DNA from 3 places in the Lactiplantibacillus kimchii genome. Region 3 is predicted to be linked to each of the others. Evidence: predicted binding sites of a transcription regulator. Region 3 holds the regulator's gene; each other region holds the start of a gene.
The links. Region 3 encodes NrdR, which represses ribonucleotide reductase genes. Its sites were predicted from a motif close to ACACNATATATNGTGT; they were not measured.
Positions count from the first base shown of each region.

Region 1: a site for NrdR is predicted at 7,836-7,851, ahead of C5Z26_RS11735 (deoxynucleoside kinase). Genes of this name have one in related genera too.
Region 2: a site for NrdR is predicted at 5,027-5,042, ahead of C5Z26_RS10310 (redoxin NrdH). Genes of this name have one in related genera too.

Region 1 is NZ_CP027194.1:2,414,443-2,425,260, forward strand. It holds gene C5Z26_RS11695 (LCP family glycopolymer transferase) at 1-253, opposite strand, end outside; gene C5Z26_RS11700 (phosphatase PAP2 family protein) at 525-1,187, shown strand; gene C5Z26_RS11705 (lp_1002 family arylesterase) at 1,244-2,041, opposite strand; gene C5Z26_RS11710 (GNAT family N-acetyltransferase) at 2,102-2,677, shown strand; gene C5Z26_RS11715 (Rrf2 family transcriptional regulator) at 2,664-3,188, shown strand; gene alsS (acetolactate synthase AlsS) at 3,377-5,059, shown strand; lysine riboswitch at 5,119-5,303, shown strand; partial or broken gene C5Z26_RS11725 (amino acid permease) at 5,439-6,886, shown strand; gene C5Z26_RS11730 (M15 family metallopeptidase) at 7,050-7,799, shown strand; gene C5Z26_RS11735 (deoxynucleoside kinase) at 7,901-8,536, shown strand; gene serS (serine--tRNA ligase) at 8,823-10,100, shown strand; tRNA gene C5Z26_RS11745 (tRNA-Leu) at 10,447-10,528, shown strand; tRNA gene C5Z26_RS11750 (tRNA-Thr) at 10,532-10,604, shown strand; tRNA gene C5Z26_RS11755 (tRNA-Gly) at 10,627-10,698, shown strand; tRNA gene C5Z26_RS11760 (tRNA-Leu) at 10,707-10,792, shown strand; tRNA gene C5Z26_RS11765 (tRNA-Arg) at 10,802-10,818, shown strand, end outside.
Region 2 is NZ_CP027194.1:2,124,255-2,135,072, forward strand. It holds gene mprF (bifunctional lysylphosphatidylglycerol flippase/synthetase MprF) at 1-614, shown strand, start outside; gene C5Z26_RS10295 (LOG family protein) at 677-1,252, opposite strand; gene nrdF (class 1b ribonucleoside-diphosphate reductase subunit beta) at 1,346-2,362, opposite strand; gene nrdE (class 1b ribonucleoside-diphosphate reductase subunit alpha) at 2,392-4,557, opposite strand; gene C5Z26_RS10310 (redoxin NrdH) at 4,693-4,923, opposite strand; gene C5Z26_RS10315 (class I SAM-dependent methyltransferase) at 5,146-5,766, shown strand; gene tadA (tRNA adenosine(34) deaminase TadA) at 5,759-6,262, shown strand; RNA gene ffs (signal recognition particle sRNA small type) at 6,316-6,402, shown strand; gene dnaX (DNA polymerase III subunit gamma/tau) at 6,503-8,203, shown strand; gene C5Z26_RS10335 (YbaB/EbfC family nucleoid-associated protein) at 8,227-8,535, shown strand; gene recR (recombination mediator RecR) at 8,562-9,161, shown strand; gene C5Z26_RS10345 (YaaL family protein) at 9,177-9,428, shown strand; gene tmk (dTMP kinase) at 9,618-10,283, shown strand; gene darA (cyclic di-AMP receptor DarA) at 10,280-10,609, shown strand; gene holB (DNA polymerase III subunit delta') at 10,628-10,818, shown strand, end outside.
Region 3 is NZ_CP027194.1:270,099-280,916, forward strand. It holds gene C5Z26_RS01425 (Bax inhibitor-1/YccA family protein) at 1-303, shown strand, start outside; gene polA (DNA polymerase I) at 440-3,088, shown strand; gene mutM (DNA-formamidopyrimidine glycosylase) at 3,100-3,924, shown strand; gene coaE (dephospho-CoA kinase) at 3,934-4,539, shown strand; gene nrdR (transcriptional regulator NrdR) at 4,579-5,094, shown strand; gene C5Z26_RS01450 (replication initiation and membrane attachment family protein) at 5,117-6,505, shown strand; gene dnaI (primosomal protein DnaI) at 6,509-7,444, shown strand; gene thrS (threonine--tRNA ligase) at 7,768-9,726, shown strand; ribosomal protein L20 leader region at 9,771-9,894, shown strand; gene infC (translation initiation factor IF-3) at 9,939-10,439, shown strand; gene rpmI (50S ribosomal protein L35) at 10,461-10,655, shown strand; gene rplT (50S ribosomal protein L20) at 10,691-10,818, shown strand, end outside.

The DNA of each region.
Region 1 (10,818 bases), 300 kb from region 3:
TTGAGACGGGCTTCTTACCATTTAATACGGCGCCAGTATCACGCGTCTTCTTGATGCCACTGCTTTGATAAACAATCTTGGCGGCGCTTTTAGCGTTGAAATAAGTTCGAGCAGCAAAGGCACCAATGCCGACTAGCAATACGGCAATGATAACTAAGATGGTATTACGAACAGGGTGCCGTCTTTTTTTCTGTGGACCTTGGCCCCCAGACTTTTCTTGGTGTAACTGTGAACGACTTGGCATTTCTTCCATGAACTTTCTCCTCCAAAATGATTGCATAAAAAACTATCCATAGTTTAGCATTTTTTCACGCTATCGGAAACTAAATCCAAACCATGATAACGATAAAAATGTCACTTTAGTTAATCATAACGGTTTTAGCGCGTGAAAATGATTAATTCATGATTTCTTTGGGCTTTTTTAATGTTCACGAACAAATTGTTGGACTTATTTCAGACAATGATGGGGTTATGGTATAATTTTGTTAATTATTAATTATTAATTGATGGGGGTTCTAGTTTTGATGATCGATAAGTCGCGAAGTCGGCCGATCAAGTTTGTCGTGGGGGTCATTTTATTTGCTTACCTAAGCTATTTTATTAGTGAAGGGGCCATTGGGATTGATTTATTGGACGCTGGGGTGACATCACTGGTGACAATTAAAGTTAATGGCTTTTTTACCGGTAGTTTTAAGCTGATTTCTTGGCTTGCATCACCAGGCCGTGATATTTTGTGGCTAGTGTTGCTGTCATTCTTACTGTACGGCTTCAAATATAAAATTCAGGCCTTTTGGTCGTTAGGGTTAATGGCCGGCGGGGTTATTTTAGATTTTATTTTCAAACACCTCGTTGCGCGGGCTCGACCGATTGACCATTTGGCAGCTGATAGTGGCTATAGTTATCCGAGTGGTCATGTCATGGGAACCTTTTTGTTAGTAACAGTTATTATTATATTTGTCGTACCGGAGTTAGCCAGTTATCGCTGGGCACTAGTCCTTAAATGGGCTAGTATTGTTTGGCTCTTGTTAGTCATGATTGCGCGTATTTATATGCAAGCTCATTATCCAACTGATACCCTTGGGGCAGTTTTATTAGGTTGGATTTGGGTGGAAGTCATGGAATGGCTATATGTGTTATATGCTCGGAATTTATTACGTTGGCAATTGTTCTATCGTTCCTACCTATAGAATCACTTAAAGCGACTTACCTTGACAAAGTTTTCAAGGTAGTCGCTTTTTTTTAGTCATTTGGCTTGCATGGTCAGCCACTCCAAGGCAAGGGTGAACCAATGGGCGACATGTGGTTGATTAGCCGCCGGTCGCCAGGCTGTCTGGGCGTTAGCTAAAGCCAACCCGTGCGGACCGTGTTGAAAAACATGTAGTTCGTAAGGGATTTTAGCGTGCGCCAAAGCTTGCGCATAGGCTAATGAATTAGTCGCTGGGACTAATGGGTCATCCGCAGTGACCCAAATGAAAGTCGGTCGATTAGTCGTCTGAACGTGCTGGTCGGCGGCGAGTTCAGTGGGATTGGCCGTCCATGTGGCTAAGGTCGCTGAATCAGCAGGGTAGCCGTATTGCGGGTTAATCACCGGGTAACTTAAAATGACGGCTGCCGGTTTGAGTTGATCAGCGGTTGTGTTTAAAGCGGCTGGTAACCAATCGTGCCAATAGTCATTATATAAGGCCACAACATGACCACCGGCACTGAAGCCGACTGGCGTAATTTGCTGAACATCTAACTGCCAAGCGGTGGCCTGTTGATGCAAAAATTGAATGGCACGACCAAGTTCTAATACAGGAGTTAGCCCGAGTGGCTGCACGTCCGTTAGTAAGGAATATTGTAAATAAAAAGCTTGATAGCCATGGTCGGCAAAGGCCAGGGCTAAGGTTTCAGCTTGTGCAACTGGGATATGAGTATAGCCACCCCCAGGGACAATAATAATACTCGGATAGTTGGTTGTGCGTTCAGTTGGCGCAGCGGGATGTAAAAAGCCAGTTAGTTGGGCATCACTACCAGTTAATTTGTGTTGAATCACTTGCATGCAATCACCTCTATTGATATGGTTAACATAACTAGTATAACGCAAACGGGGTGGGAACTAATGCCAATGACAACGGCTGATTTACATAATGAACAATTAAATTTACGCCCATTTACAATGGCTGATGGGGCGGATTATTATGCGTTAGTCCGAGAAAAATCGGTGGCGACTAACGCTGGTTTTACACCGGTCGCTGGCTTGATGGAGGCCCAATATTTATTAAAACGGCAGCTAACATCACCACAACTTTTTGCAATTGTCTTACGAGCAACTGGTAAAGTGATTGGCAGTATTGGGTTGTACGAGCGAATGAACGCCCAAGGTGAACCGGCACCCAGTCAAATGGATCTGGGTTACATGTTGAACGTGGCCTACTGGCATCATGGCTATATGACGGCTGCCGTGCACCTGCTGCAAAAATATGCCTTTGAAGCCTTGGCCCTAAAACGACTAACAGCGAGCTGTTTGCAAGCTAACGTTGCGTCAGCCTTAATCTTGCAACACGCTGGTTTTCGGCAATACGACCAAGTGACACATCCAGCGTACGCTCAGTTTGGCGCGGGGCAAACGGAATTGTTTTTTGAGAATGTTCCGACTAAGTCAACGACAGGAGATGAGCACGATGCAACTCGCTAAATCATTTGAACAAGCGGCTTGTATTTTAGTCTTATTAGCCACCCAACGGCCAGATATTCCGTTGACTGCGGATGTTATTCATGAACGGATTGGGGGTTCTGCAACTTATATCCGAAAAATCATTCGTAAACTGGTCGTGGCTGATTTAGTCGCATCAACGAGTGGCAATAACGGTGGGGTTCAATTAGCACGCTCGCCAGAAACGATTACGATTAAAGATGCTGTGTTGGCAATTGAAGGGCCTTTGCATACCTTTCCCGACCATGGTTATTTTGATCAAGTCTTTAAGGACGTTGAACCGGTAGCAGACGAGGGCACTAAAGTGGTTAATGCGATTTTTGCGCAAGCGGATGAACGATGGCTGAGCTTCTTAGCACAACAAAAAATTGCGACGCTGATCAAAGAGTTATTAGTGGTCAATCAGATTCCAGTCTTAAATTGGACCAATCAATCGGAGAATAAAATGGCACAATTAAATGAAATTTTGGCACATTTACGGCCGACTAAGTGAGATAAGCTACATACTTGGCTGAAATTGTATCCGGTTTCAGCCGGATGCGTCGATTAAGCCGGGGTGGACCGCGTTTTTGGTGACATAATGATTCAGAAACTTTTTTTCACAAGTGCCAAAACGCTGTTATTACGGCGTTATCTGTGATATTCTAACAATAACTTTCACAAAACAGGAGCGAAATAAAAATGGCAGATAAGAAGTATTATGGGGCCGACGCAATTGTCGACAGTCTTGCGAATCATGACGTCAAGTATGTTTTTGGGATTCCCGGTGCTAAGATTGATCGGGTTTTTGAACGACTTGAACATCCAGTTAACCCGAAGAGTCCCAAGCTAGTCGTCACGCGGCATGAGCAAAATGCAGCCTTTATTGCAGCTGGCATTGGTCGGATCACTGGGAAACCCGGCGTGGTTTTAACGACATCTGGACCAGGGGCCAGTAACTTGGCAACTGGCTTAGTGACGGCGACGGCCGAGGGAGACCCCGTGTTGGCCATTTCTGGGCAAGTCCAACGAGCTGATTTGTTACGGTTGACCCATCAAAGCATGGATAATGCGGCTTTATTTGAACCGATTACAAAGTATAGTGCCGAAGTCCAAGAACCCGGCAACTTGTCGGAAGTCCTTGCGAATGCCTATCAAGAAGCAACTGCGGCCAAGCAAGGCGCCAGCTTCGTCAGTGTACCGCAAGATGTTACGGATTCGATTGTGCGGACGCCGGTGATTGAGGCGTTACAAGCGCCTAAATTAGGTCCTGCAAGTCCGGTTGAAGCAACGTTGTTAGCGCAAAAGATTAAAGCTGCGAAATTACCAGTATTGTTAGTTGGAATGCGGGCATCCTCGCCAGAAGTCACCCAAGCAATTCGTAATTTGGTGACGGCGGCCAATCTGCCAGTGGTCGAAACGTTCCAAGCAGCGGGCGTCATTTCTCGTGATTTAGAATCACAACATTTCTTTGGTCGCGTGGGCTTGTTCCGCAATCAACCTGGGGATATGTTGTTGAAGAAGTCTGATTTGGTCATTGCAGTTGGGTATGATCCAATCGAATATGAACCACGTAACTGGAATGCCGAAGGTAAGTCGCGCATTGTGGTTGTCGATGACATGCGCGCTGAAATTGATCATAACTTCCAGCCGGAGACTGAATTGGTGGGGGATATTGCCCAAACCTTAGACTTCTTATTACCTTATATGAAGGGCTACGATATCAGTGATGCGGCTAAAGACTATTTAAAAGAATTACAAGAGAAATTAAAAACGCGCGATTTTGTGCCGAATATTGATGAAAGTTCGGCCTTGAATCATCCGTTATCGGTCATTGCCGCCTTGCAACAACGTGTGACGGATGAGATGACGGTGACCGTGGATGTCGGTAGCTTCTACATCTGGATGGCCCGTCATTTTCGGAGCTACGAACCACGGCACCTCTTATTTAGTAATGGGATGCAGACGCTAGGGGTCGCTTTACCTTGGGCGATTGCAGCAGCTTTAGTTCGACCGAAGACGCAGATTGTATCGGTGTCAGGTGATGGCGGCTTTCTTTTTTCGGGTCAAGAACTTGAAACGGCAGTGCGCTTGAAGTTGAATATCGTTCATTTGATTTGGAATGATGGCAACTATGATATGGTCAAATTCCAAGAAGAAATGAAGTATGGTGAAGATGCAGCGGTTAGTTTTGGGCCGGTTGATTTTGTAAAATATGCTGAGAGCTTCGGTGCTACTGGGTTACGGGTCAATAAACCTAGTGAGTTAGAACAAGTTTTAGATGCTGCTTTTAAAACGACTGGTCCGGTCATTGTGGATATTCCAATTGATTATTCCGATAATCAAGCTTTAGGACAAACAATGTTACCAGATCAATTTTATTAAGCTACAACGGCTTAACGGAGTTGTCAAACCTAATTGGGTTTTGTATAATGGTTGAGTATATCGAAAGAAGAGGACGCGATTAACAAGAGTAACTGATTGGAGGCGGGTAACCGCTGGGGATAATCAGTGAAAGGGGCAATCGCCGAAATGGTTCCGGTTGTTACTGGCTGGACTGTTGGGCTTTGGTTGAATAAATCAAGGACTGTCGCAACTTAGGTTTAAGTTGCGGGGCGCTATCGACGATGAAATCAGCATTAACAGGCCATCTGATTTAAAGTCTTTTTGCGCACATTGCGAAAGGACTTTTTTATTTTGGTTTTGAAAAACTGAATCGGTGTGAACACTTTTAGATATAAATTAGATTTTTGGAGGGTGCCGCATGGCAGAAGAACAACATCACGAGGTCCATCGTGATTTAAAGACGCGTCATTTATCAATGATTGCGTTAGGAGGCAGTATTGGGACGGGGTTATTTGTGGCTTCCGGATCCGCAATTTCAAGTGCTGGGCCGGGCGGAGCGTTACTCGCATATGTTGGTATTGGAATTATGGTTTACTTCCTAATGACCAGCTTGGGCGAAATGGCGACTTATTTGCCAGTATCAGGGTCATTTTCCACATATTCAACCAAGTTTGTCGATCCCGCACTAGGCTTTGCCATGGGTTGGAATTATTGGTTTAATTGGGCCATCACGTTAGCAGTGGATATTAGTACTGCCGCCATCGTCATGCGATTCTGGCTCCCCAACGTGCCCGGTTGGATTTTTAGCCTCATCGCATTAGTCTTGATTTTCATCATCAATGCGTTGTCGGTCCGTTCATTTGGCGAGACTGAGTATTGGTTGTCTTTGATTAAAGTGATTACCGTGCTGGTTTTCTTGGTTGTTGGTGTCTTAACGATCTTTGGCATTATGGGCGGTCATGCAACTGGGTTGAGTAACTTTACTTTCAAAAAGGCCCCATTTGTCGGGGGAATTCCGACGATTTTGAGTGTGTTTGTTGTTGCTGGTTTTTCGTTCCAAGGGACGGAATTAATCGGGATTACCGCGGGCGAATCCGCGACCCCCGAAAAAAGTATCCCAGCGGCGATTAAACAAGTTTTCTGGCGCATCTTACTGTTTTATATTTTAGCAATTTTCGTGATTGCAGCGATTATCCCATATACGTCGAAAGATTTATTGGGGTCATCAGCCAGTGATATTGCGATTAGTCCCTTTACCTTAGTCTTTAAACGGGCCGGCTTGGCGGCAGCTGCAAGTCTGATGAATGCAGTAATCTTAACTTCGGTTTTGTCGGCTGCCAATTCTGGGATGTATGCCTCAACACGAATGCTATATTCATTGTCGTTACAAGGCTATGCCCCAAAACTTTTGGGCGGACCAATCGCCATGGTATTCCGATGATGGCATTACTCGGGACAGCGTTTGTCGGACTCTTAACCTTCCTGTCTAGTTTGTCGGGGGGCCGGATTTATATCTTCCTCGTTTCGGCCAGTGGGTTAACCGGGTTCATTGCTTGGCTTGGAATTGCTATCTCACATTTGCGGTTTCGTCGCGCCTTTATTAAGCAAGGCCATCAGCTGAGCGAGTTGCGGTATCACGCAAAGCTCTTTCCGTTTGGGCCATTATTTGCTTTTTTCCTCTGTTTAGTGGTTATTGTGGGTCAAGACTTACATTCCTTTGCAACTTGGGATTGGCAAGCCATCGGGATTACTTACATGAGTATTCCGTTGTTTATCGTGTTATTTGTGTATTATAAGATCCGGCACCATACGAAGATGGTGCCCTTGGATCAGGTTGATTTATCAAAACATCATTTAGATGAGTAACGAATTAGGATTGGAACCGCGGTTTCAATCCTTTTTTGTCCAGCACAGGTCACCAGAAAAGCTTAAAATTATCGCAAAAAAGTCATGTTGTGCGATTGTACCCGGTTAAGTGTGCTAGTCTAAATTAGAAAGGCAGCGAGTGAATATGTTGAGAGAAAGTGTTTTGAAAAGTTTAGCAGTAGTTTCCATCGTGGGAATCCTAGGTGGTTGTTCGGCTACCGGGACGAAACAGAAAAATTCGGCAACTAGTCAAAGTACCACCAAGACCTTAACTAAGCGGCAAAAGTTGATTCAGGCATTACCTAAGGGCGTCAAGTCGACGGATAGTGACTTATTTTTGGTCAATAAGTGGCATAAATATGATGAGTTGACCTTTACCAAAGGGTCGATTAATGGGATCCCCGTCCGTAAATCGGTCGTAAAACCAATGACGGCCTTTTTAAACGGCGCCAAAAAAGCAGGTTACCCGGCAACGATTGTTTCTGGGTATCGTTCAGTGGCTTATCAAAAGCAGGTTTGGAGTGACTCAATTAAGACGTATGAGTCACAAGGTAAGACCGCTAAGCAAGCGTTGAAGTTGACCCAAGAATACGTTGCAGTGCCACGCGGAAGCGAACATCAAACGGGGTTAGCTGCGGATATTATAAATACCAAATGGTTTAATGCCAATGGTAGCCAACTGTTATCATCTTCAGATAAAGCTGCGGGACAAAAGTGGTTGATTAACCATGCGGTCGATTATGGGCTGATTCTTCGTTTTCCTAAGACGGGCGAAAAGTCGACGGGAATTGACTATGAGTCTTGGCATTTCCGTTACGTTGGTAAAGCGAGTGCCGCCTTTATGGTCAAGCATCAGCTAACCTTGGAACAATACGTCGCATTATTGCAGGCACGTGAAAGTGCGACCAAGTAATTCTTGACTAGATATTGCATTTTGACATGGGTGTGCGTACAATATGTAGTGTTGCTTTGAAAGCTAATTAAAAACGGACGTGAATAAAGGAGAGAACCCCCATGCTTGTAATGTCAGGAACAATTGGTGCCGGGAAGACGAGTTTAACGCACCTAGTTGCGGATCATTTTGATTCAACTGCGTTTTACGAATCCGTCGATGACAATCCTATTTTGCCATTATTTTATAAGAATCCTAAGAAGTACGCATTTTTACTCCAAATCTATTTTTTAAATAAACGATTAGGTAGTATCAAGTCGGCTTTTACAAACGATTTAGATGTCTTAGATCGATCAATCTTTGAAGATTCGTTGTTATTCCACTTAAACGGTGACTTAGGCCGGGCGACGAGTACGGAAGTTGATATTTACGATTCTTTATTAGATAACATGATGCAGGAATTGCCAGAAGCTGAGCATCAAAAAAGTCCTGATTTATTGATTCACATCAACATTTCGTTTGAAACGATGTTGAAACGAATCCAAATGCGGGGCCGCTCTTATGAACAGATTGATCAAGATCCAGATTTATATCACTACTATGAAACGCTAAATGCCCGTTATGCTAAGTGGTATGCCGCTTATGATCGGAGTCCCAAGATGCAAATTGACGGGGACGAATTGGATTTTGTGGCGGATCCCGTTGCTCGCCAGACGGTGCTGACAATGATTGATGACCGGGTGAAGGCGTTAAGCTAAGCTGGTTGCCTTTTAACGGCGAATGTCTTATAGTGATAGCAGTATAGTAAACACGGCGCGTTTAAAGTAGACAGTCAGAGAACCGGTGGTTGGTGTGAACCGGTAGTCGAAACTCCGGCGCGACAAAGTGGGCAGGTAATACTGCACGGCTAAGCCGTTATCCGATTGAGGGCAGGATGAGTGGATCATCCTGAACTTGGGTGGTACCGCGAATAACAGTCTTTTCGTCCCAATTTAGGGATGCGAAGACTGTTTTTTTATGACTATTTTTAAGGAGGATTTTAACATGTTAGATGTAAAAATGATTCGGCAACAACCAGATTTTGTTAAGGAACAACTTGGACACCGGGGGGTCGCAGCTAGTCAGATTGATGATTTGATTCAAGCTGATGCTGATCGGCGCGCCTTGATTTTGAAGAGTGAACAATTGAAGTCCACACGAAATCAAGTTTCCGGTGAAATCTCACAATTGAAGCGGCAAAAGGCGGATGCCAGCGCGCCAATCGCTGAAATGCAAAAAGTGAGCGCTGAAATTAAGGCATTGGATGAAGACCGGCGGCAAGCTGCGGCTAAGGTACAAGATTTAGCGGCCCACTTACCTAATATGCCCCATCCAGATGTGCCAATTAGCTTAGATGAAGACGATGCGGTCGAACTACGACGGATTGGGACCCCACGTCAATTTGATTTTGAACCTAAAGCTCATTGGGAACTAGGCGAAGCGCTAGGAATTTTAGATTTTGAACGAGGCGCCAAGGTTGCCGGGAGTCGCTTCTTATATTATGTTGGCGATGGTGCCAAACTTGAACGGGCCGTTTATAACTTTTTCTTGGATCAGCATGAAGCTGAAGGCTACACTGAAATCTTACCGCCATATATGGTGACGGATGAATCGATGTATGGCACGGGCCAATTTCCGAAGTTTAAAGATGATGCTTTTCGGATTACGACCCAGGATTTGAGCCTCATTCCAACGGCCGAAGTCCCATTAGTGAACTACTATCGTGACGAAATTATTCCAAGTGAACAGTTACCAGTTTACTTCACTGCCTTATCACCAGCTTTCCGGGAAGAAGCCGGCAGTGCTGGCCGTGATACGAAGGGGTTAATTCGGCTACATCAATTTAATAAAGTTGAAATGGTGAAGTTCACTAAACCAGAAGATTCATGGGACGAATTGGAAAAGCTAACTAATAATGCAGAATCACTTTTGAAGAAACTAGGCTTGCCTTACCATGTCATTACGTTAACAACGGGTGATATGAGCTTTACGGCTGCCATGACGCATGATTTGGAAGTCTGGTTCCCAGAACAAAGTAAGTATCGTGAAATTTCAAGTTGTTCTAATTGTACTGATTTCCAAGCACGACGGGCACACATTCAATATCGTGATGACGAGGGTAAGCTTCAATTTGTTCATACGTTGAATGGGAGTGGCTTAGCAGTTGGCCGCACCGTTGCAGCCATCATGGAAAATTATCAAAATGCGGATGGCTCAATCACCATTCCTGATGTATTAGTGCCATATATGCATGGTAAGACGCAGATTACAGCACGAGCTTAAGTTGCGTTAAGACCGTATTAAGGTGTTTAGAGATAAAAACTACTGAAAAGATCGCAATTTTTGCGGTCTTTTTGTTTGCCATCAAATGCCGGTATAAGTGCGATTGACGCAGTGATTAAGGCGGCTGAATCCGATGAAAAATACTTTTTTTAAAATTAGGGGTTCCCATGATTTATCACGAGTGCTATAATATTTCTTGTCGGAAAAATATGCGTTAAAAAGTATATTTATCCATTAAATTTAAAAATATGTTGACAATTATTCAACCGAATGATAAAGTTAAATAGTTGTCATGGCGTACCGGTAAGCACTGCTTGTACCGACAACAAGGCATGATTAATTTCATGCGGGTGTGGCGGAACTGGCAGACGCGCTAGATTTAGGTTCTAGTGTCTTACGACGTGGGGGTTCGAGTCCCTTCACCCGCATATGCCGACTTAGCTCAGTTGGCAGAGCATCTCACTAGTAATGAGGAGGTCGGAGGTTCGAATCCTCTAGTCGGCATTTACAACTTAATACTTATTTTGCGGAAGTAGTTCAGTGGTAGAACATCACCTTGCCATGGTGGGGGTCGCGGGTTCGAATCCCGTCTTCCGCTTTTAATTTGCCGGGGTGGCGGAATTGGCAGACGCACAGGACTTAAAATCCTGCGGTTAGTGATAACCGTACCGGTTCGATCCCGGTCCTCGGCATTTTAATTTGCACCCATAGCGCAATT
Region 2 (10,818 bases), 590 kb from region 3:
TGCAGCCACCATTTTCAGCGGCGACGATGGCGGCATTAAAAGCCGTTTCAGATAGTTGGCTTAATGGCGAGGCTGAAAAAGGATTTTCGTTAGGGTTCTTTGATGAGACATACTTGAATCAGGCCCCGATTGCGGTGGTTTATAACCCTGAGCATCAACTGGTAGCCTTTGCTAATTTGATGCCACAGGGGAATGACAAAATCGCGTCGATTGATTTGATGCGATCAAGTGCGGCCGCACCATCGGGAATTATGGATACGGTTTTTGTACATCTCTTTGAACAAGCACGAGCCCAAGGGTTTGCTTACTTCAACATGGGGATGGCGCCGCTGGCTGGGGTCGGCGTTTCACGGTACAGCTTCATTCAGGAAAAAATTGCACATCTGATTTATGAATATGGCTATCAATTGTACGGTTTTCAAGGGTTGCGGTCGTATAAAGAAAAATACGTTACGGCATGGGCGCCTAAATATATCGCTTACCGGAAACGGAATTCATTGATTTTTACGATTTTACAATTATTGCAAGTGGTTAACACACGTCAAAAGAAACGTGCCGAACGCCATTTGTTACTTGGACCAAAATGGTTTCAAAATTTGAATCATCATCGTTAATAGCCAAAAAGAAGCACTTCAAGAACTGATAAAATTCTTGAAGTGCTTCTTTGTCAGCAAGCTTAATTAGTATATTTGGGTGGGAGGACATGATGATAGTTTTCTAAACCGGTAAAAATTTCGCTCAAATTATGACCATTGATGAAGAGGTTCAGATTTTCAACCGGCGCAAAGCCCATCTTGGTGCTAGTGGCTAGCATCTGTACCAAGTTATCGTAAAAACCGTTAATATTATAAAGTGCAATCGGTTTTTGGTGAATATCGATTTGACTCCAAGAGAGCATTTGCAAAAATTCTTCAAAAGTGCCGAAGCCACCAGGCAGTACGATAAAGGCATCTGCTAAGTGTAGCATTTTTTCCTTACGTTCAGTCATCGTACTAGTTTCAATGAAAGTCGTCACGTTTTTTAAAGCTAATTCGCGTTCAACTAGAAAGCGGGGAATAATACCAATAACACGGCCGCCAGCATCGAGGGTGGCCGTGGCTACTTTACCCATCAGACCATGGTTACCGCCACCATAAATTAGCTGATAATCATGATCAGCTAAGTACTGACCTAAGGCAATTGTTTTGGTGGTAAAGTCGGGGTCTAAGCCAGAATTAGAGCCGCAAAAGACACAAATATTATGAATTGACATGGGTTATTCATCCTCCATCGTAAAAAATTAAAAAGTAGCGGCGACGAGACCAAGTCCCGAAGCCGCTACTTTACTGAACTTTAATGCGTTTAATTAAAGCGAATCGCCTGGTTCACCAATATCGTAATCAGTGTCTTGCATTGCTTCAACTTGGCCCAAACGATAGCCATTCCCAACTTGTGAGAAGAAGTCATGGTTTGATGTCCCCGTTGAAATACCGTTCATAACGACTGGGTTAACATCTTCAGCCGTATCTGGGAAGAGGGCATCTTGACCTAAGTTCATCAACGCCTTATTGGCATTGTAGCGACTAAAGGTCAAAACTTCATCTGACCAGCCGATTTGATCGTAAACCAAATGAACATAATTTTCTTCATTTTCATAAAGCTTGTATAAGAAGTCGAACATCCAGTCTTTAAATTCAGCCTGGGCCTTTTCAGAACGATTCTTGAAGCCTAATTGGAATTTATAACCAATATAAGTGCCATGGACACTTTCGTCCCGTAAAATTAATTTAATAATTTCAGCAACGTTTGGTAATTGATTATGCCCCAAATAGTAAAGTGGCGTGTAAAAGCCAGAGTAGAATAAGAAGGTTTCCAAGAAAACGTTCGCGACTTTCTGCTTTAATGGATCTTCATCGAAGTTATCATATAATTTATAAATCCATTTGGCTTTGTTTTGGAGATATTCTTCACTGTCACTCCAGTCAAAGATTTCGTTGATTTCATCAGGCGTATTTAACGTTTCAAAAATCGTTGAATAACTTTTAGCATGGACTGATTCCATGAATTGAATATTGTTTAAAACCGCTGTTTCATGGGGCGTCACAATGTGTCGCCGCAGTGATTGTAGGCCATCTTGTGATTGTAAGGTGTCCAGTAAAGTTAAGCCACCAAAAACGTGACCGACGACCCAACGATGATCGTCATCTAAATCGCGCCAGTCCGCAATATCATTGGAAACTGGAATTCGGGTATCTAACCAAAATTGTTCGGTTAATTTTTCCCACGTACTTTTATCAATTGCATCTGAAACTTGATCCCAGTTAATCGCTTTGTAATTGCCATTGCTGAGTAATTTTTGGTAATATGCCAAGTCTGTTGCCATAGCGAGTGTCCTCCTAGAGATTTAGTGTGCTAAATGACGCAGCTTTCACATTCATTGACGCCAACTTCACCATCGTCATCCGTAAAGGTCCGGATATAGTAGATTGACTTAATCCCTTTCCGGTAAGCATAATTCCGGAGGATATTTAAGTCACGAGTCGTCATTTTGTCAGTCCGGCCGTCTTTCCATTCATATAAGCCGGCTGGAATGGTTGACCGCATGAAGAGTGTTAAACTCATGCCTTGATCAACGTGTTGCTGAGCAGCGGCGTAAACATCAATGACTTTACGCATGTCAGTATCATAAGCAGACTTATAATAATCAATTGTATCATTAGATAGGTAAGGAGCGGGATAATAGATCTTACCAATTTTCTTTTCTTGCCGTTCTTCGACCCGGTTGATGATGGGGTGCAAGCTAGCAGTCGTGTCATTAATGTAGGAAATTGAGCCATTTGGTGCAACGGCCATCCGGTTTTGATGGTATAAACCATCGCGCATGACATCGGTTTTTAAGGCCGCCCAGTCAGCTTTAGTTGGAATGAAGATACCGTCAAATAAAGCGGCAGTCTTAGCAAATTTTGGTTGCCAAGCTTGGTCTAAATACTTATCGAAATAAGTGCCGTCCGCATATTTTGATTTTTCGAAATTCACAAAAGTCGTGTGGCGTTCGCGAGCAATCGTGTTAGATGCCTTTAACGTCCAGTAGTTTAGCAATAAGAAGTAGATATTTGTGAAGTCAACGGCTTCTTTGCTCCCATATTCCATCTGGTTCTTGGCGAAGAAGGCATGTAAGCCCATGGCGCCCAAACCAATCGTATGTGCTTGATGATTTCCTTTTTGAATAGAAGGCACAACGTCCACGTTGGAATTGTCGGTAACAAAAGTTAGTGCGCGGACCATTGCGGCGACCGAATGACCAAAGTCAGGTGATTGCATTAAGTTAACAATATTAGTTGAGCCTAAGTTACAACTAATATCAGTTCCCATCTTTTCGTATTCTTGTTGATCATTAATGAGTGAAGGTGTTTGAACCTGCATGACTTCAGAACAAAGGTTGCTCATAACGATTTTGCCATCAATTGGGTTAGCCCGGTTAGCGGTATCAATATTAACGACGTATGGATAGCCAGATTCTTGTTGTAATTTACTGATTTCATTTTCAAGATCACGGGCCTTGAGCTTGGTCTTTTTGATGTTAGGATTCTTGACCATGTTGTCGTATTCTTTAGTGATATCAACATAGGAGAATGGCACGCCATATTCGCGTTCGACACCGTAAGGGCTGAATAGATACATATCAGCATCAGTTTTAAGGAGTTCGTAAAACTTATCAGGTACTGTTACACCAAGGGAGAGGGTCTTTAAGCGAATCTTTTCGTCAGCATTTTCTTTCTTAGCCGACAAGAAGGCGATAATATCTGGGTGGAAGACACTGAGATAAACCACGCCGGCACCTTGGCGTTGACCAAGTTGGTTGGAATAAGAAAAGCTGTCCTCCAATAACTTCATCACAGGAACGACCCCACTAGCAGCACCATCAATGTGTTTGATCGGGTCGCCAGCGCCACGTAAATTACTTAAGTTAATTCCGACCCCGCCACCAATTCGGGATAATTGGAGAGCTGAGTTAATTGTCCGACCAATGGCATTCATGTCATCGGTTGATTGGATTAAGAAACAAGAGATTAGTTCACCACGTCGTGCACGTCCGGCATTTAAAAAGCTTGGGGTTGCGGGTTGGTAACGTTGATGGATAATTTCGTCGGCTAAGTTTAATGCCAATTGTTCGTCGCCATCAGCAAAGTACAAGGCATTCATAGCAACCCGGTCGATAAAGTTTTCTAAGTAATAGTCACCATCATCAGTCTTTAAGGCGTATTGTGCGTAGAATTTATAAGCGGCCATAAACGTCTTGAATTTAAAATCTTGCGTTTTCAAATAGGCGTATAATTTTTCAATAAAACTAAATTCGTATTTTTCGATGAAACCCGTTTCCAAGTAGTCATGGTCTAATAAATAATCAAAACGCGCTTTGAGACTAGGAAATTGCTTGGTATTAGGTTGGACATTCTGTACCAGAAAGGCTGCTAGGGCATCTTGATCTTTGTTCAAAGGAATCTGATTGTTGATTGGAATGTTGATTTCGTTATTTAAATCATAATAGGTAACATCTTTTAAGTCTTTCAGGCTCATAGGGATTCCTCTTTCTTTCAAAATAATTAACTATTGGCTAAAATGGACGACCCACAATCAATAGGAAACTAGTGATTGTGGGTCGGTTTTAAAAAATGATGTTCATTCGGTTTAAAGATACAAAAATAAACGGTGTTAGACAGCTAATTGTTTCAATTCGTCAGGACGGAAGCCAGCAATGCTACTTTCGCCATTGATTTCAACAACAGGTACGGCTTGGAAGCCTTGGTCTTTTAAATAGTCAACATACTCAGGATTGACGTTAATATTTTTCTCTTCAAATGCAATATTGTGTGCGGTCAAAAATTTCTTAGTCATCTTGCATTGCATACAATTATTTTTCGTGAATACTGTTACTTTTTTCATTTCAAATCACCCTTAATTCGTTTAATCGATAAATTTAGTATACAACAAGCTAGGGAAAATACAATCAAAAAACACAACATCTCGTGGATGAAAAAGTTTCAAACCACAAGATGTTGTGTTAGGACCGGCTTTTAACCGTCGTTTAAATTTATTTAAAATAATTGTCGTTATTTCGTGGAATCAGGTATCATAGATGTAGCCTAAAAATTAGAGGAAAAAATTATGACCAACTATTATTATACACACAATCCAGATATTGTGCATGCTGAAAAACAATGGAATTTTGAAATCTTTGATCATCAGTTTAAATTTACGACTGACAATGGTGTTTTTTCCAAGCGGACCGTGGATTATGGGTCCCGAACATTACTGTCAGCTTTTGAGCCAACCGATTTGCCAACCGGAAATATTTTGGATTTAGGAACGGGTTACGGTCCGATTGGGTTGGCCTTAGCCTATCAATCGCCACAACGGACCGTTGATATGGTTGATGTGAATGAGTTAGCGCTAAGCTTGGCGCGTCAGAACGCAACTTTAAACCAATTGACCAATGTTAATGTGTTCACTTCTGATTGTTATGAGCAAGTGACCACGACTGATTATGCGGCGATTGTGACTAATCCCCCCGTGCGTGCTGGTAAAACGGTGGTGGCAGCAATGCTGACTGGTGCGTTGCCCCATTTAGTTACGGGTGGAACCTTAACCGTGGTCTTACAAAAAAAGCAAGGGGCGCCCTCAGCCAAAAAGATAATGACGGCGACTTTTGGTAACTGTACGATTATTAAGAAAGACAAAGGCTACTACATTTTGCAAAGTGTAAAGGAGGGATCACTTGATCGCTAGTGAACCAGAAAAATGGATGTTAGAAGCGTTACATGAGGCCAAGTTGGCTAGCTTAATTGGTGAAGTGCCAATTGGCGCTGTGATTGTGCACGATGGTGAAATTATTGGTCGGGGCCACAATTTACGTGAGCATGGTCAAGACGCTACGTTACATGCCGAAATCATGGCGATTCAAGAAGCCTGCGAGTATCTACACAGTTGGCGCTTGGAAGACTGTCAGATTTATGTCACGTTAGAACCTTGTATCATGTGTAGTGGCGCTATTTTAAATGCACGGATTCCAGAACTTTATTATGGTGCTCGTGATCCTAAGGCCGGCGCGGTCCATAGTTTGTATCATTTAATGGCTGATGACCGGTTGAACCATCAAGTGACGGTGCATGAACGGATCTTGCCACGGCCCGCGGGCGAGTTATTAGAAAACTTTTTCCGAGATATTCGTAAACGCCAAAAGGCTGCTAAAAAGGCGCGCCAGCAAGCGACTGAAAAAAATTAAGCGGATGGCTAGCATTCTGTGCTTAAATCATGTATTATAGTATTTGCCGCAAGGCCTTAAGGCAAGGGTGGATTTACGAATCGTGTCAGGTCCGGAAGGAAGCAGCACTAAGTTTGCTTCATCTTGTGCCTTAAGTTTTTATGAAATGTAACAGCTCTTAGCCATTCGGTTGAGAGCTTTTTATTTAAATTAATGTTGTTATGAATTGAGCCAGTTGGCTAGTGAGAGAGGAAGATTCGCATGTATCGGGCATTATATCGGGTGTGGCGACCACAACGGTTTGACGAAATCGTCGGTCAACAGATGATTACGCAAACGCTAAAAAATGCGATCATGACCCACCAAACGAGTCATGCGTATTTGTTCACCGGACCACGGGGCACTGGGAAAACGTCCGCGGCTAAGATTTTTTCAAAGGCGATTAACTGTCATCATTTAGTTGATGGTGAGCCTTGTAATCAATGTGAAACGTGCGTGGCAACAACTAAAGGTCAATTGAATGATGTCATTGAAATTGATGCGGCTTCTAATAATGGGGTCGAAGAAATTCGAGATATTCGGGATAAGGCTAAATATGCGCCAACGCAGGCGGATTATAAGGTTTACATCATTGATGAAGTGCATATGTTATCGACTGGTGCGTTCAATGCCTTGTTAAAGACGTTAGAAGAACCACCGGCTAACGTGATTTTTATTTTAGCAACCACGGAACCACACAAGATTCCGTTGACGATTATTTCGCGGACCCAACGGTTCGATTTTCGGCGGATTACCGCTAAAGATAGCTATGACCGAATGGTTTATATTTTGGACCAAAAGCAAGTGACTTATGATGAAAAGGCGTTACGAGTCATTGCGCAAGCTGCCGAAGGTGGAATGCGAGATGCGTTGAGTATTTTGGACCAAGTGATTTCTTTTGGCGACAATACAGTCACTTTAGATGATGCCTTGATGGTTACGGGTAGTGTGACCAAGACTTTGATTGCAGATTATGTTGAAGCAGTAACCAGTCAACAAACTAAGCCGGCATTGGAAACGATGCGGCAAATTTTGCAAGCAGGCAAAGATGCTAATCGGTTCATTGAAGATTTGATTAGTTACACACGAGATGTGTTACTCTATCAACAAGCACCCGAAATGGTCGATAGTGTGGCGATGGGAGAAAATGATGATCGGTTCCAAGCCTTTGCCAAGCAGATTGATGCGGAAGTCTTGTATCAGATGATCAAAACGTTAAATGATATTCAACAACAGATGCGTTTTACGACCCATCCGGATGTTTATCTAGAAGTCTTAACGGTTAAGCTAGCGCAGTTGACACCAGCGACTGGGGTCCAATCGGCACCTGCTATCGTAGGGGCAGATGATCCGACAATTCAGCAATTGACCACGAAAGTCGATCAGTTACAAACCGAATTAACGACGCTTAAAGCCCAAGGTATCACGACTAATCAGAGTCAGCCGAAGCGGGTTAAGCAGGCCACTAATAGTAATGGCCCAGCGGTTAAAAAAGTAAATGTTAGTCAAATCTATCCGATTTTAGGTGCGGCAACCAAAGCCGATCTGTTAAAGATTCGCGAGGTGTGGGCAGACTTAATGAATATTTTAAGTGTGACGCAGCGGGCATTAATGCATGTTTCAAAACCGGTTGCTGCCAGCGATGAAGGGGTCGTGGTCGCATTTGACTATGCCTTTTTATATCAAAAAGCGATTGATGATCAAGTCTTGATGGCTGCCTTAAGTAATGGGTTAGCGCGGTTGATGGGAACGGCACCAAAAGTCGTCTGTGTTCCAGAAGAACAGTGGCCGCAGTTGCGTAAGGATTACTTAGCGACACACCAGCCAGATGGTGGTGCGTCGCCAGCTAAGCCGGAGCAGCCGGCGGTAGTGGCGCAAGCCGAAGCAATGTTTAGTGGGATTGTTGAAGTTAAAGCAGATTAAAAATTGAAGGGAATTGATGAATAATGATGCGTGGTATGGGTAATATGCAAAATATGATGAAGCAAATGAAGAAAATGCAACAAGATATGTCCGTTGAACAAGCGGCTTTAAACGAAGCAACTTTTACGGGGAGTGCTCCGGATGAGATGGTTAAAGTGACGTTTACTGGTGATAAGAAAATGCAAGATATTACGATTAAACCAGCTGCCGTTGATCCTGATGACGTGGACATGTTACAAGACTTGGTTCTAACTGCGGTAAATGATGCGTTAGCTCAAGTTGATGCCCAAACACAAAGCACGATGGGCAAGTATACCAAAGGCTTGCAGTAGTCGAAAACAGGTAGTGAGGTAAGCAAATGCAATATCCAGAACCAATTGCAAAGTTAATTGATAGTTACATGAAATTACCAGGGATTGGCGGTAAAACGGCGACCCGTTTGGCCTTTTATACCATCGATATGGATGGTGATGATGTCACTGAATTTGCGAAAGCCTTAGTGGCCGCAAAACGTGATTTACATTTTTGCAGTATTTGTGGCAATATCACAGAAGATGATCCTTGTGTGATTTGTAAAGATAAGTCGCGTGATCAAAGTGCTGTTCTAGTGGTTGAAGAAGCCAAGGATGTAATGGCTATGGAAAAAATCAAAGAATACCAAGGCCTATATCATGTTTTGCATGGTGTTTTATCACCAGTTGATGGTAAGGGGCCCGAAGATATTAATATTGCGAGCTTATTAAAACGGCTGCAACAAAATGAAGCGATTAAAGAAGTCATCATTGCAACCAATGCTACGCCTGAAGGTGAAGCGACAGCCATGTATATCTCACGGCTCGTGAAGCCGGCTGGGATTAAGGTAACCCGGTTAGCGCATGGCTTATCTGTTGGTAGTGATATCCAATATGCGGATGAGATGACCCTCTTTAAGGCCGTTGAAGGTCGGCAAGAGATGTAAGTGGGGGTGAAACTAATTTTTAAGCGACGACAAAAAATTAAGCACCCCAAGGCAACGTATGATCAACAGTTATTGACATTACTCAATGCTGCCAAAGTTGATTGGGATCGTGCGAAGCAAAATGAAAAAGCAATTTATGATAACAATACGAGTGAATTAGTGACCCAAACGGTATTGGCACGTGCCAAGTATTTATATTTGTACCGTGAAGCGCGTCGGCGTCAAGTTCACGGTAATCAAATTCAACGTTCAGTCATTGATAAATAGGATTAGACTTAGGCGGTACGTTTTTTAACGTAGCGCTTTTTAGTTATAATGAGGCGAAAAACACAATTGATAGTGGTTAATGCAGTGAAATAAAGCTTTTAAATACTCTCACTAGTGGTGAACGCATTAGACATGCTTGCCACAATCAAGTACAATTATGACAATATGGATTATTAGATGGGATTGGGAATTGTGACAGGAAAGTTAGTAACCTTTGAAGGGCCCGATGGTGCGGGTAAGACCTCGGCCTTAACCGCATTAGTTGCCAAGATAGCCCCGCAGTTAGGCGATCAATTGGTCGTTACACGGGAACCGGGTGGTAATCAAATTTCAGAAGCGATTCGAAAAATAATTTTGGATCGGCATAATACGGCGATGGATGATCGAACTGAAGCCTTGTTGTATGCGGCAGCTCGGCGCCAACATTTGGTGCAAAAAATTCTACCTGCTTTAGCCCAAGATAAGTTGGTACTGTGTGATCGATTTATTGACAGTTCGATTGCCTATCAAGGTGCAGGTCGGGGGATTGGTGAACAAGCCGTCGAAGAGATGAATCAATTTGCTACGGCGGGGTTAACGCCTGATTTGACCTTGTATTTTGATGTTGATGCGGCAGTGGGCTTGCAACGTATTCAAACGCATCGTCAAAATGAAATCAATCGCTTAGATGTGGAAGCCTTGAGCTTTCATCAACGGGTACAGGCGGCTTATTTACAATTGTTAGCTCAGTATCCAGCGCGGATTAAACGGGTAGATGCAAGTCAACCGTTAGCGCAAGTTGTCACGCAAGCCCTGCAAATTATGACGACACAATTACCGCAATATTTTACCACTGAGGGGAAGTCGAAATTATGAAATTAATTATTGCCATTGTTCAAGATAAAGATAGTAACCGCCTCAGCAGTCAATTTATTGAAGCCAATGTGCGGGCCACGAAATTGTCGACGACGGGCGGCTTTTTACGTTCCGGAAATACGACGTTCATGATTGGGATTGATGATGACCGCGTCGATGAAGTTTTAGCCATGATTAAGCACACCAGTCATGCCCGTGATCAGTTTATGACGCCACCAGTTAACCTTGATGTCACGATGGATGGCGCTTCGGCCTATCCGGTTGAAGTTCAAGTTGGTGGGGCCACTGTGTTTGTTTTACCAATTGATCAATTTCACCAATTTTAAAGTTTAAGGTGGTTAATAATGGTAACAACTGATGAATTAACAACGACCTTAACGGCAAAGCAGCCGGCACTATTGGCTGCTTTTAAACATATTATTACGCAGCAACATTTAGCCCATGCTTATTTATTTGCTGGCATGGCAGGGGCTGGTCAACATGAATTAGCTATTTGGATTGCCCAACGGTTATTTTGTCACCATGTTGTGGCGGA
Region 3 (10,818 bases):
CGCGACATGTCTAAGTTAGGGACCCACTTGATAGCGGCCTTGATTGGGTTGTTAGTTGCTTCAGTCGTTAACATGTTCTTACAAAGCGCCATGATTAGTTACGTCTTTTCTTACATTGGGGTCTTAATCTTTGCCGGCCTATCCATGTGGGATGCCAATCGGATGCGTGATATGTACCTTAAATATGGCGACCAAGTTTCTTCAACTGGATTAGCGGTCACCGGGGCGCTACAACTCTATTTGGACTTTGTTAACTTGTTCTTATACTTCGTTCAAATCTTTGCTGGCTCTAGCCGGGATTAAATCGTTATTAAATGTCTATTAGTAAACGAGTGCTGACTTAATTGTTCGGCGCTCGTTTTTTAATCGTGAAAGTCCCGTTAGACACGATAATTTGGTACAATTAAAGAAATCGTTCGACTTAAAGGAGCATTCGGTAATGGCAAAAAAATTATTATTGATTGATGGGAATAGCGTGGCGTTTCGAGCGTTTTTCGCATTACACAATCAACTTGAGCGGTTTGTAAACGCCGATGGGTTACACACGACGGCCATCTATGGCTTTAATACGATGCTTGATCATATGATTAAAGCGGTCGAACCAACGGATATGTTGGTTGCTTTTGATGCGGGTAAAACGACATTTCGGACGAGCATGTTTGATGGTTACAAGAGTGGCCGGGCGAAAACGCCGAGTGAATTTTCTGAACAAATGCCATACATTAAAAAATTGTTGGATGCGTATGGGATTCAACATTATGAATTAAAAGACTTTGAAGCCGACGATATTATCGGTACGTTGTCGAAAGCTGCCGACGAGGCGGGGTATACGACCACTATCGTGACTGGTGATCGGGATTTGACCCAATTAACAACGGATCAGACCACGGTTGCGGTCACTGTTAAAGGCGTTTCTGAAGTGGAACGCTATACGCCAGCACATGTGCAAGAAAAGTTAGGCATTACGCCGACACAAATCATTGATATGAAGGGGCTAACCGGCGATACTTCTGATAATTATCCGGGTGTCACTAAAGTCGGTGAAAAAACTGCCCTGAAATTATTGAAACAATATGAGTCCCTTGAAGGGGTCTTCGAAAATGTTGCTGCGATGAAGCCTAGCAAGATGAAAGAACATCTGATTGAGGACCAGGCGTTAGCTGAACGGGCCAAGGTCTTAGCGACTATCAAGCGAGATGCCCCGATTACTGTTGGCTTGGCTGACTTAGCGTATACAGGTCCAGATATTGACCAATTGGCTGAGTTCTATCAAGCGATGGACTTTCAATCTTTCTTAAAAAAATTAAAAATTGCGACCAATGAACCGGCTAAGCCGATTGCGTACACCGAACTAACAACGGCTAATTTAAATGAATTAGCACAATTTAAGACCCATGTGGAATTCTATTTAGAGTTGCCTGCCGCCAATTACCATACCTCAGCGATTGCGGGTTTTGCGATTGGTCATGCCAACCAGTGGTATATCAGTCGTGATGTTGAGCTATTACTCAAGCCGGAATTGGCTGAGCTATTGGCTAGCACGACGATTCAGAAGAACGTTTTTGATATGAAACGGACCATAGTTGGATTGAACCGCTTAGGACTCAGCTTAAAGGCGGTTGACTTTGATTTATTACTCGTCTCATACTTGCTTGATACGAATGATAATAGTAATGACTTGGGCAACTTGGCGGAACAACACGGGTACCTTGATTTACCAACGGATGAAGCGGTCTATGGTAAAGGGGTTAAACGGGCGATTCCAGAAGATGATCATATTTTCTTTAGCCATTTAGCCCGGAAGTTAGCGGCGATTGCGGCATTAAAACCAGACCTTTTAAAGAAGCTGGATGAAAATGAACAAACCCCGTTATACCACGATATTGAAAAACCAATGGCCTTGGTCTTAGCACAAATGGAAATTGCTGGGATTACGGTGGATAGTAGTCGATTGCAGGCCATGGGGAGTCAGTTCAAAGAGCGGCTCAGTGAAATTGAACAAGTGATTTACCAAGAAGCTGGTCAAGAATTCAATATTAAGTCACCCAAACAATTAGGCAAAATTTTATTTGAAGAAATGCATTTACCGGTGCTTAAAAAGACCAAGACGGGCTATTCAACGGCGGTCGATGTATTAGAAAAGTTGGCCCCTGAGGCCCCAATTGTTGCGAACATTTTACAATATCGACAAATTTCGAAGATTCAGTCGACCTATGTTGAAGGGTTATTGGATGCTATTCACTCAACTGACCAAAAAGTGCACACTCGTTACTTACAAACGTTGACACAAACAGGTCGCTTATCTTCCGTTGATCCTAATCTCCAGAACATTCCGGTTCGAGTAGAAGAGGGGCGGCGGATTCGCCAAGCCTTTGTGCCAAGTCATGCTGGTTGGCAGATTTTTTCATCTGATTATTCCCAAATTGAATTGCGGGTCTTAGCACACATCACGCATGATGAAAATATGCAGGCAGCCTTTAAAGCCGGTGATGATATTCATGCGGCAACTGCGATGCGGATCTTTAATTTGAAGTCACCGGCCGACGTGACCCCTAATATCCGCCGGCAAGCTAAGGCGGTTAACTTTGGAATTGTCTACGGGATTAGTGATTATGGCTTATCACAAAATATCGGCATTACGCGCAAGCAAGCACGCAGTTTCATTGACGCTTACTTTGCGGAATATCCAGGCGTGAAGCAATACATGACGGATATTGTTAAAACGGCCAAAGAACAAGGTTACGTGGAAACCATTGCGCATCGGCGCCGATATTTACCAGACATTAATTCAGCTAGTTTTAATCAACGTGCTTTTGCAGAACGAACAGCGATGAACACGCCGATTCAAGGTAGTGCTGCCGATATTATTAAAATTGCGATGATTAATATGCAAGCCCAATTAAAAGCATCTGGGCTAGCGGCAACGATGTTGTTACAGGTTCATGATGAATTGATTTTTGAAGCGCCAGCCGCTGAAATTCCAACGCTTGAAAAGTTGGTGCCAAGTGTGATGGATTCGGCCGTTGAATTAGCCGTACCATTGAAAGTTGAAAGTCATTTTGGCAACACTTGGTATGATGCAAAATAGGAAGTGAAGACATGCCTGAATTACCAGAAGTTGAAACAGTTCGGCGCGGGCTGAATCGCCTTGTTAAAGGGGCGACAATTGCCAGTGTTGAAGTCCGCTGGCCACGAATCGTCAACAATGATGTTGATCGTTTTAAAGCCCGCTTAGTGAATGCGACCATTGAAAAAGTTGATCGGCGGGGAAAATACTTATTATTCCGGTTTAATCATGGCTTGACGATGGTCTCACACTTACGGATGGAAGGTAAGTATAACGTGATGCCTAAGGATGAAGGCCAGACTAAGCATACACACGTTATTTTTCATCTGACGGATCAGCGAGATTTATTGTATAACGACACCCGCAAGTTCGGACGGATGACGCTAGTACCAACGGGTGAAGAAACGACGGTCGGTGGGTTAAAGACCATGGGACCTGAGCCAATTGACAGTGCGTTAACGATGGCGTATTTAACAGCCGTTTTGGCAAAATCCAAGAAAATGATTAAGCCTTTCTTGTTGGATCAAAGCAAGATTGCTGGAATTGGCAATATCTATGCGGATGAAACATTATGGTTGAGTAAAATCCATCCGATGCGACCAGCGAATAGCTTGACCGAAACGGAGATTGCTGCATTACGACAAAATATTATTGCTGAAATGGCACTGGCGATTAAGGGTCACGGCACGACGGTGCATTCTTTTTCGACGGCGTTTGGTGAAGCCGGTCAGTTTCAGAATCAGTTACATGTGTATGGTCGCGAAGGGGAACCTTGTGAACGTTGTGGGACGTTAATTGAAAAAATTAAAGTGGCGCAACGTGGGACCCATTTTTGTCCCCATGAGCAACGGTTGTAGGAGGCTGAAATGACGCAATTAATTGGTTTAACAGGTGGTATTGCAAGCGGTAAGTCGACGGTGTCAGCAATGCTTGCAACTGCTGGCCTACCGATTGTTGATGCTGATAAGTTGGCCTGGCAAGTTGAAGGCCCAGGCATGCCGACGACCGAAAAAATTGCGGCTTATTTCGGTCCTCAGGCATTACAACCAGATGGTCAGCTCAATCGGTCTTGGCTAGGCCAACTGGTCTTTAACGATCCTCAAGCCATGGCTGCGTTGACGGCAATTACGCAGTTACCGATTCAATATGCTATTTTAGAAAAAATTGTGGCATTGGGGCAAGTGACCCCTACGCCGTCAGCCATTATTTTAGATATCCCGTTACTATTTGAAAATGGCTGGGAACAGTTATGTGATCAAGTGATGGTCGTCACAGCGGCGGATGCAGTAATCTTACAGCGCTTAATGGCGCGTAATCACTTGACGGTGGCGGCGGCGAAAGCACGCATGGCAAGTCAATTACCCCTGGCGACAAAAGTCAAACGGGCAAATATTGTGATTGATAACGGGGAAAACATTGATAAAACAAGAACTAGCGTGTTAAAATGGCTGGAAACTATAAAAACTAACTGAAATTTAAACATTGATTAGCAAAGATGAGGTGAGAAGTCTATGCAATGTCCACATTGTCATCATAATGGCTCCCGCGTAGTTGATAGCCGGCCTACTGATGACGGTCGCGTGATTCGGCGACGGCGTGAATGTGAAAACTGTGGGTTTCGTTTTACGACGTTTGAACGCGTTGAGGCGACCCCGTTATTAGTCATCAAAAAGAATGGGGCGCGGGAAGAATTCAATCGCGAAAAAGTATTGCGCGGTATTATTCGGTCAGCTGAAAAGCGGCCCGTTAGCATGGAGACGATGACTAGCGTGGTTGATGACGTTGAAAACCAAGTTCGATCACTCGGCGAGAATGAAATTTCTAGTCAAGTGATTGGGGAATATGTCATGGAAAAACTGGCAGATATTGATGAAATTTCGTATATTCGCTTTGCCAGCGTCTATCGACAATTCAAAGACATGCACGTCTTCTTAAATGAACTACAAGATATGATGGAACGTGATAAAGTAAAATTGGCTAAGCGGACACCTAAAACTGGGGCTGCGCCGAAGCCTAAAAAAGATTAAGTTATGAAGATTGGTGAACAACATGCCTAAAGATGATCCAAACTTGACGCCGAAAGCGGGCTTAGTTGTCCCACCGACATTAGCGTTAAGTGCCACGGAGCAGGCCGTTTTGGCTGAGCTCTATTTACCTTTGATTGGTCCACTGGCTTATAGCCTGTATGCGGCTTTGCGACCGTTACAGCGCCCAACCAGTGACTTAAGTAATCGCCGCAGTCACGCTGAGTTGTTGGGGATATTAAACGTTGATTTGCCCACGGTTTTAGCGGCACGGCGTAAGTTAGAAGCTACGGGGTTACTCCATAGTTACTATCAAAAAGATGAGCTGGGAGAGGTCTATATTTATGAGTTAAAGGCCCCCATGCCAGTGACGCAATTCTTTGAAGATGATCTGCTTAGTGTCTTACTCTTGGACGCCGTGGGTGAATTGCGGTATCAACAATTAGCGACCGCATTTACCCCGGCCACGGTGGATTTGACACAAGCCACGGAGGTCACTGCGAATTTATTAGATGTCTTTCATATTGACAGTCAAAAAGTGACACATGTGCCTAACGAGATTAAGACGGTGCGCCAGCAGTTACCTGCGGCGGCAACCACAAAAGTGACGCCCGACTTAACTGATGAAACGTTTGATTGGCAAGTTTTAGGTCAGATTTTAAAACAAAACTATGTTGATTTAAAGCAGGTCGCCAGTTCACGTCAATTGATTATGACGGAAAGTCGCGTTTATGGAATTAGTGAAGTTGAGATGGCTAAGTTGATTAGTGAAGTCGCCAGTTTAACGACGGGCCGCTTTGATGAAAGTCAGTTGAAACTCTTGATTGCCCGCCGCTACGAACGCCCAATCGCTCCCGCTGAACAGCATGTGGCTGTGGCAGCTACAACGACTCCGGCAACTGCTAAAACCAAGCTATCAACAGCTGAGCAACAACTGGTAGCATTAGCGAAACAACAATCACCGTATGATTTTTTAGCCGATTTGAAGAACGCCAAGCACGGTTTTGTGACCAATGGTGAAACGCGGTTGGTCCATGATTTGGTCAATCGAGGGGTGTTACCAAATGCGGTCATTAATATGGTGATCTATTACTTATTACAAAATCGTGAATTAGCGGCTTTAAACCGGAACTTATTAGAGACCGTTGCGAATGATTGGCAACAACATGACGTGATGACCCCAGAAGCAGCCTTGGCCTACTTGCAACAACGGCAACAGCCAAAGCCAACGACACGACGGAATAATCAACGGCATAGTCGGCCGACCCGGAAAGAAATTGTGCCGAAATGGGCGCAAAAAACAACGGGAACCAAACCTGCGACGAGCAGTGGCAATCAGTTAACAACGGCACAACGTAAACAATTGGCTGAACGGGTCGCAAAATTAGATCCTAATTCAGATGAGGAGGACTAACGCATGGAGAATATTTCTGAGGGCTTAAAAACTTTGATGAATAAGCGCCACCTAAATCAGCAATACCAGGAACTCATGACGACGGTTTATCAGGATCCCGATGTTCGTCAGTTTTTAGCAGCTCATCAGGACGACTTATCTAGTGACGCCATGGAGCGAAGTGCCACGAAGCTCTATGAGTTTTGTCAAGAAAAGCAAAAAGCGGCGCGGCACGAACCTACGCAAGCACCAGGTTATCAACCTGAATTAGTGATGAGTAATCATTTAATTGATATTGCCTATCAACCAACGCCGCAATTCCAAGAAGCCCAGGCGGAACGTGACTTAAAGCACCGGGTCCGCTCGATTAGTATGCCTAAAAATATTCAGTCAGCTGATTTAACGGCCTATGATCAAGATGGCGACCGAGCAACAGCCTTGATGGCGGCGTTAGATTTTATTGACGCATATACGCAGGCGCCTAAACGCTTCCATCGTGGCCTGTATTTGTACGGGTCCTTCGGGGTCGGTAAGACGTTCTTATTGGGAGCAATGGCTAATAATTTAGCGACTCGTGGGTTTCAAACGACGCTTATTCATTTTCCAAGCTTTGCAGTGGAAATGAAACGATCAATTAGTAATAATACGTCGGGCGACAAAGTCGATGCGATTAAGCGGGCCCCTATCTTAATGATTGATGATATTGGCGCAGATTCCTCGTCAACTTGGATTCGTGATGATGTGCTGGGGGTTATTCTGGAATATCGGATGCAAGAAGAGTTACCAACGTGTTTTTCTTCTAACTTTTCCATGCAAGAATTACAAGATGGTTACTTGACTGTCTCGCAAAAAGGCGACGAGGAACCGATTAAAGCCCAGCGAATTATGCAACGGATTCGGTTCTTGACTACTGAAATCGAAATGATTGGTCAAAATCGCCGCTTAGATTCAACGAATTAGGATTGACTTTTAACCTAAAAGTGGTTTAATAAAAACAGATGCAAAAGACATGCTCAACCAATCATTGGTGACAGAGACCGGAACCTAAGCTGGAAGTTCCGGACCGGATTGGCTGAGATACCACTTTTGTGAATATGCTCAAACGAGCCGGAACGCTTCCGTTATTAGCGCTAATGAGTCAGTGACTTTAAGTCGCTGAAAAATCGGGTGGAACCACGTCAATCACGTCCCTGATACTAGTTAATACTGGTATCAGGGACTTTTTTGTCGTCCCGGCGCAGTGTTTTGGTGAATGAGTAAATTTTGAAGGAGTGTGTCAACTTATGGCAAGTATTAAGGTTAAGTTTCCAGATGGCGCTGAAAAGCAATTTGATGCTGGCGTTAGCACCGAAGATATCGCAAAATCTATCAGTCCCTCATTGGCTAAACGGTCAGTGGCTGGGAAGTTCAATGATCAAGTGATTGATTATCGTCAACCCCTGACAACGGATGGTAGCATTGAAATTATTGCCGCTGATAGCGATGAAGGGTTGGCTGTTTTACGTCAAACGGCAGCGCAAGTATTAGCTAATGCAGTTCATCAATTATTCCCTAAAGTTAATTTTGGGAGTGGTGCTGGTAATGCGAACGGGTTCTTCTTTGACACTGATAATCCTGATGGTAAGCAAGTGAGTGAAGATGACCTTGATGCCATCAGCATTAAGATGCAAGCTATCATCAAAAAAGATTTACCAATCGTGCGTGAAGTTCTTTCAAAGGATGCGGCCTTAACTTTAGTTGGTGATAACCCTTACCAACAAGATTTAGTTAATGAACAAGCGGCTGAAAATGACGGCCAAGTCGTTGTCTATAAGCAAGGTGACTTTGTTGATTTATCAAACGGGGCACAATTAGCTTCAACGGGTAAAGTTAAAATTTTCAAGTTATTATCCGTTGCTGGGGCTTATTGGCAAGGCAAGTCCAGCAATCCAATGTTACAACGGATTTACGGGACGGCTTTCTTAAAGCAAAAAGCGTTAGATGAAGATCTTAAACGGCGGCAAGAAGCACGTGAACGTGATCACCGGGTTATTGGGAACGATTTAGATTTATTCTTCGTCGATCCGAAGGTCGGAAATGGTCTGCCATACTGGATGCCAAATGGGGCCACGATTCGTCGTCAAATCGAACGTTACATTATCGACAAAGAAGTCGCTAATGGATACCAACATGTTTACACGCCAGTTTTAGCAAACTTGGATGTTTACAAGCAATCTGGCCATTGGGATCATTATCGTGAAGATATGTTCCCACCAATGGATATGGGTGATGGCGAACAATTGGAATTACGGCCAATGAACTGCCCGTCACATATTCAAATTTACAATCACCATATTCGCTCATATCGTGAATTACCATTGCGGATTGCTGAACTTGGTATGATGCACCGTTACGAAAAATCCGGGGCTTTAACTGGGTTGTCACGGGTACGTGAAATGACACTAAATGATGGTCATACCTTCGTTGCGTTGGATCAAATTGAAGAAGAATTCAAGAATATCTTACGTTTAATGGTCCAAGTTTACGATGACTTTGACATTTCTGATTACCGCTTCCGTTTAAGCTATCGTGATCCTGAAAACAAGGCTAAATACTTTGATGACGATGCCATGTGGGAACGCAGTCAAAAAATGTTGAAGTCCGCGATGGATGATATGGGCTTAGACTACTTCGAAGCAGAAGGTGAAGCTGCCTTTTACGGTCCTAAGTTGGATGTGCAAACTAAGACGGCCTTGGGTGGCGAAGAAACATTATCAACCATTCAATTGGACTTCTTGTTGCCTGAACGCTTTGATTTGAAGTATGTCGGTGCCGATGGTGAAGAACATCGACCAGTCATGATTCATCGGGGCTTGGTTTCAACGATGGAACGCTTTGTTGCTTACTTAACTGAAATTTACAAGGGTGCTTTCCCAACTTGGTTAGCCCCTAAGCAAGTTAACATTATTCCAGTTAACAATGGCGCCCATGGTGCTTATGCTGAAACCGTTCGGCGTCGTTTAGCCGCAGTTGGGATTCGAGTTAGCATTGATGACCGTAATGAAAAGATGGGGTACAAGATTCGTGAATCACAAACGAAGAAAGTCCCATACTTGCTCGTTGTCGGTGATCAAGAAGTTGCCAACGGCAGTGTTTCAGTCCGGAAATATGGTGAAGAGAAGACCGAATCTGAAGGTGTCGATATGTTTATCGGCGCTATCAGTCAGGAAGTCAAGAACTACAGTCGTGGTGCTAGCAAATAAATAGTTGACTTACGATTTTAGTTCTGCTATAGTATTGAAGTTGAGAAAAAAAGCAGAAGCACCCGCTTCTCGCCTAGATAACCAGAGTTATCGGGCAGACGAACGATGAATTGATTCCCATTAACGGGGTTGAGCGGGCGTGTTATGCGCCTGCTCTTTTTTGTGGATTTCTCGAAATTTTACGGAGGTGAATTACCATAGCTAAAGATTCAATGGTTAATGACGGCATCCGTGCTCGTGAAGTACGTTTGATTGCCAGTGATGGTGAACAATTAGGTGTCCAGTCACGACAAGAAGCAATGAAGATTGCTGAAGAGGCAAGCTTAGATCTTGTATTAGTTGCACCGAAAGCGAAACCACCTGTGGCCAGAATTATGGATTATGGGAAGTATCGTTTCGAGCAACAAAAGAAGCAACGGGAAGCCCGTAAGAAACAAAAGGTTGTTAGCATTAAAGAAGTTCGCTTGAGCCCAGTAATTGACACCAATGACTTTAACACGAAGCTGAAACATGCTGAAAAGTTCTTGTCAAAAGGTGATAAAGTTCGGGTTTCCATTCGCTTTAAAGGTCGGGCCATTACCCATAAGGATATTGGTCGTCAGGTTTTAAATCGAATGATTGAAGCAACTAAAGAATATTCGTCGGTTGAAGCCTATCCTAAGATGGACGGCCGGAGCATGTTCTTAGTGCTAGCACCAAAAACTGATAAGTAATTTCTAGGAGGATTATTGATTATGCCAAAACAAAAGACAAACCGCGCTGCAGCCAAGCGTTTCAAGGTAACTGCAAAAGGTAACATTAAGAGCGCCAACGCTTTCACAAGTCATCGTTTCCATGGTAAGACTAAGAAACAACGTCGCCAATTACGTGGTACGGCTGTGATCGAAAAGCCAATGGTCAAAACATATCACAAGTTATTACAAAAATAATTAACACGTTTTAGTTAAATCTAGGAGGAAATAAGATGGCTCGAGTAAAAGGTGGAACAGTTACACGCAAACGTCGTAAACGAATTTTAAAATTAGCTAAAGGTTACCGTGGTGCTAAGCATATCCAATTTAAGGTTGCTAAGGACCAAGTAATGAAGTCATA